DNA from 2 places in the Achromobacter sp. DH1f genome. Region 1 is predicted to be linked to the other one. Evidence: riboswitches for the same ligand, from Rfam matches in the RefSeq annotation. Region 1 holds a riboswitch; the other holds the start of a gene.
The links. Region 1 has a riboswitch for glycine ahead of U858_RS0102900 (D-amino acid dehydrogenase). Riboswitches for the same ligand answer to the same signal wherever they lie in the genome.

Region 1 (2,384 bases):
CCGCACACTCGCCGCAAGCATCTGCGCCGTCGCTGCCGACAACGTCCACCCCAGATGCCCGTGCCCGGTGTTGTAAAACACGCCGGGCCGCTTGCCCGGGCCGACGCGCGGCATCATGTTGGGGGTCATGGGGCGCAGGCCGCACCAGGGCACCACGCGTGACGTGCGTACGCCGGGGAAGTGCTTGCGGGTCCAGTCCACCAGCGGCTGGATGCGTTCGGCGCGGATGTCCATGTTGAAGCCATTGAATTCCGCCGTGCCGGCCACGCGGAAGCGGTCCCCCAGGCGGCTGGTGACGATCTTGGCGGCTTCGTCGAGCAGGCTGACAGTGGGCGCGGCGGCGCGGCTGTCGGGCTCGTCCAGGTGCACGCTGATGGAATAGCCCTTGACCGGGTAGATGTTCAACGAGTCGCCCAGCTGGCGCGCGAACTGGCGGCTGGCGGCCCCGGCGCAGATGACGAGGGCGCTGGCCTCGTGCTGTTCGTGTTGCGTGCCGCCTTCGCGGGCAATGTCCAATACGTAGGGCAGGCCGTCGCGGCTGATGGCGCGGATGTCGGCGTCCTGCTCGAAGCGCACGCCGCGGCGCACGCAGGCGCGGGCCAGACCGCTGGTGAATTTGTGGATGTCGCCGGTGGCATCGGACGGCGTGTAGAAGCCGCCGTGGCAGGCCGTTTGCAGCGCGGGTTCGATGGCGCGTGCTTCGTCGGGCGTGACCGCGTGGCGTTCCAGTCCGCCTTCGCGCAGCAGCGCGTTGGCGCGGCGTGCGGTCTCGAAGCTGGCGGCGTCGTGGTAGATGTGCAGGATGCCGCGCCGTTCCAGGTCGAAGTCGATGCCTTCTTCCTCGGCCATGGCATACAGGTGCTGGCGCGCCTCGATGGCCAGCCGGGTGGTGGCGATGGTGTTCTGGCGGTAATTGCGGATCTGCCCCATGAACTGGGCCAGCCACGAATACTTGTGCCAGCTGAAGCGCGGGTTGAGCAGCAGCGGCGCGTTGCGGCGGCCCAGCCAGCGCAGGCCCTTCATGACGGTGGCGGCGCTGTTCCAGACTTCGGCGTTGCTGGCGGACAGCTGGCCGCCGTTGGCGTACGACGTTTCCATGGCGGGATAGCGCTGGCGGTCGTAGACCGTGACGTCGTAACCCAGTTTGCTCAAGGCGTACGCAGACGTGACGCCGGTGATACCGGCGCCGATGATGGCGATGCGGGGCATGGTGGCTCCAGATAGCGTGGCTGCGGCCAACCGGCAGCAGCACCCCATCTGTCTTGGTACCTGAGAGCTTCACCCGGGCGGTGTGCGCCGCGGGATCCCCTTCGGTGGGCGCGCTTGGCGCCTCTCTCCAGATTGTCTACACCGCGCAGTCCTGTTGCCTGAGAGTTTCCGGGGCGGTTGCTCCGTCGGCGCCCGCCACGGGGGCGAGTCTCTTCTGCGGGGTTTTGAATCGACCGAAGCAGGATAGCCAAAATTTCGGCCGAACGAGACTTAGGGTTAGTACTAGGATGTGCCAATTTCGTCCTACACTGGGCGCCATTCGGCCGGCGCCAGCCGGTATGACGCGATAGGAAGAATGGCATGCGCCTGAGAGAAAAATTCCGTATTTCGATGTGGTTCCTGGCCCTGGCCGCAGGCGCCGGGCCCGCCATGGCGGCGGGGCAGCCAGCGCCAGCGTCGTCCGCGCCCGGCGCGCCAGTCGCTGCGGTGCCGCCGCAGGCTGCTGACGAGGCGATCAACGCCGCCGTCGCCGAGGTCATGCGCCAATACGACATCCCCGGCATGGCAATCGCCGTCACCCGCAACGGCCAGCAGCGCTTTTTCAACTACGGCGATGCCTCGCGCGCACCGCGCAAGCCGGTATCGCCCGACACGCTGTTCGAGCTGGGCTCGATCAGCAAGACCTTCACCGTGACGTTGGCGGGCTATGCAGAGGCCTCGGGCAAACTGTCGTTGGGCGACAGCCCCGCCAAGTATGTGCCCGAACTGCAAGGCAGCGCGTTCGCCAAGACCACGCTGATCAACCTGGCCACGCACACGGCGGGCGGCTTTCCTTTGCAAGTGCCGGACGCCGTGCAGGACACGGCCCAGTTGATGGCCTATCTGAAGGCCTGGACGCCGCAATACGCGCCCGGCACGCACCGCACCTACGCCAATCCCAGCATCGGCATGCTGGGCGTGGTAGCCGCGCGCAGCCTGGGCCAGCCCTACGTGGCGGCGCTGGAGCAGGGCCTGTTTCCCAAGCTGGGCTTGCGCAGCACCTATGTGAACGTACCGCCTGAAAAAATGCCCGACTACGCCTGGGGCTACAACAAGCAGAACGCGCCGGTGCGGGTGAATCCGGGTGTGCTGGCGGACGAGGCCTATGGCGTGAAATCGACCGCCCGCGACATGAT
Region 2 (2,384 bases), on a different contig from region 1:
TCGACACACCCAGCGTGGGCGACATGGTGCCGCTGGTGAGCTCACCCGTGCCTTGCGCGGTGCGCACGGCCATGTGGGCGCGCATGACGCCGCGTTCCTGCAGCTTCAGGCCGACGAAGGCGGCGGGCGTGGCGAATTGTTCCAGCGCATCGCGACCGATGAAGCGGCGTTCGGGGTTTTTCAGGGACACCGTCCAGGTCAGGGCGGCTTCGCCCGGCTGGGTCAGTTCGTCCATGTCCTGGCCATACAGGTTCATGCCGGCTTCCAGGCGCAGCGTGTCGCGCGCGCCCAGGCCCGCCGGGCGCACGCCCTGGGCGACCAGGTCGCGCCACAGCTGCACGGCCTCAGAAGCGGGCAGCACGATTTCAAAACCGTCTTCGCCGGTGTAGCCGGTACGGGCCACCAGGGTGTCGTCGCCGATGCGAGCGGCCACGAACGGGGTCAGCGGTTCGCTGGCGGCCTGCCAGGCGGGGCGCGCGGCCCAGACCTTGGCGCGGGCATTGGGGCCCTGCACGGCGATCATGGCCAGGTCGCGGCGCGGCGTGATGGTGACGTCGAACTTGCCGGCCTGCTTGACGCGCTGCATCCAGGCCATGTCCTTGTCGGCCGTGCCGGCATTGACCACCACGCGCCATTGGTCGGCGGCGAAGAAATAGACGATCAGGTCGTCGATGACGCCGCCCTGCGGGTTCAGCATGCAGGTATAGAGCGCCTTGCCCGGCACCGTCAGCTTGGCCACGTCGTTGGCCACCAGGCGTTGCAGGAAGGCGAAGGCGTCCGGGCCGGTGACGTCGGCGTTGAGCATGTGCGAGACGTCGAACATGCCGGCATCCTGGCGCACCGCGTGGTGTTCTTCCAGTTGCGAGCCGTAGGCCAGGGGCATGTCCCAGCCGCCGAAATCGACCATGCGGGCGCCAGAGGCGATGTGTTCGTCGGCCAGCGGGGTGCGTTTGAGGGTTGCGGACATGCGCGGGTACTCCGGAGCGGCAGCGGTGCCAGGGTTACGGAATGCCGCTGGCGGACGGGCGATGTGCCCCCGCGCAACGGCTGAATCTTCCGCCCCTCTGTCCTTTTGCCTGAGAGTTGCCCCGCATGGCGGGTTTGCACCTTCGGCGCCTGGGCTGCGCGCTATGTCCCTGATTGGGCAGCGGCGCCAGGTCTCTCCAGAGTACTGTTTTGCCCGTCCGCACGGCGAAAACCGGGACAGGGCAAACATGTGCGGTATGGGATACCTGAGCGATTCCGGGCGAATTGCGCCTTCGGCGGCGGCCGCCGCACTTGGCAGCCGCTCTCTCCCGCAACATGCGTGACAGCGGCGAAAGCATACCGCGAAACGCGCGCTTCGCCCAGCGCCGCGCAGCCGGCAAGCCCGGCGTGCAACCCCTTCCCGGCCCCTAGCCCAGCGCCGTGTCCAGCAGCATCATCAGCACGAAACCCAGCATCAGCCCGCAGGTGGCGTAGACCTCGTGCCCCTTGCGGTGCGATTCGGGAATGATCTCGTGGCTGATCACGAACAGCATGGCGCCCGCCGCGAACCCCAGGCCCCAGGGCAACATGGCCGCCGACCAGCCCACGACCGCCGCGCCCAGCACGGCGCCGATCGGCTCGACCAGGCCGGACAGCATGCCCAGCGCGACCGCGAACGACCGCTTGTAGCCGGCCGCGATCAGCGCCACGGCCACCACCAGCCCTTCGGGAATGTCCTGGATGGCGATGCCGGTGGCCAGCGCGGTGCCGCGCACCGGATCGTTGCCCGCGTAGCCCACGCCGATGGCCAGGCCTTCGGGCAGGTTGTGCAAGGTAATGGCGAAGACGAACAGCCAGGTGCGGCGCAGCCGGTGCGCCTCGATGCCCTCGCGGCCCTTGATGAAGTGTTCATGCGGCAGCAGCCGATCCATCAGCAGCAGCGCGGCCGCGCCCAGCAGGATGGCCGCGCCGACGGTCAGCCCGGCGCCCCAGGGGCCGGCGCCCTGGGATTCGGCCGCCGCGATGCCCGGGGCCACCAGCGAGAACGCGCTGGCTGCCAGCATCACGCCCGCGCCGAAGCCGAACATGCTGTCCTGCATTTTCTGGGGAATGGTGCGCGCGAAAAGGATGGGCAGCGTGCCCGCCGCCGTGGCGCCAGCGGCGACCATGCCGCCCAGCAGCGCGTCCGCCACATGCGGCGCGTTCGCGTCGAAGTAGACCCACAGCTGATGCAGGCCCAGGCAGGCGACCAGCACCGCCAGCGTCCAGACGCTGACGCTGGTGGCCGCGGGCCGGATGCGATGACGGCTGAATGTGTTCATGGAACGCTGCCCCCCGCGCAAAGCCGGATCAGCCGATGGCGGCGGCGTAGCGACGCGCCACCTCGGGCCAATTGACGACATTGTAGAAGGCGCCGA

Region 2: another riboswitch for glycine. It lies ahead of gcvT (glycine cleavage system aminomethyltransferase GcvT); the one in region 1 lies ahead of U858_RS0102900 (D-amino acid dehydrogenase).

Annotation. Positions count from the first base shown of each region.
Region 1 covers NZ_AYMF01000006.1:43,156-45,539, forward strand. The annotation lists gene U858_RS0102900 (D-amino acid dehydrogenase) at 1-1,209, opposite strand, end outside; glycine riboswitch at 1,254-1,344, opposite strand; glycine riboswitch at 1,346-1,436, opposite strand; gene ampC (class C beta-lactamase) at 1,639-2,384, shown strand, end outside.
Region 2 covers NZ_AYMF01000026.1:72,178-74,561, reverse strand. The annotation lists gene gcvT (glycine cleavage system aminomethyltransferase GcvT) at 1-967, opposite strand, end outside; glycine riboswitch at 1,055-1,177, opposite strand; glycine riboswitch at 1,210-1,308, opposite strand; gene U858_RS0122375 (ZIP family metal transporter) at 1,395-2,288, opposite strand; gene U858_RS0122370 (superoxide dismutase) at 2,317-2,384, opposite strand, start outside.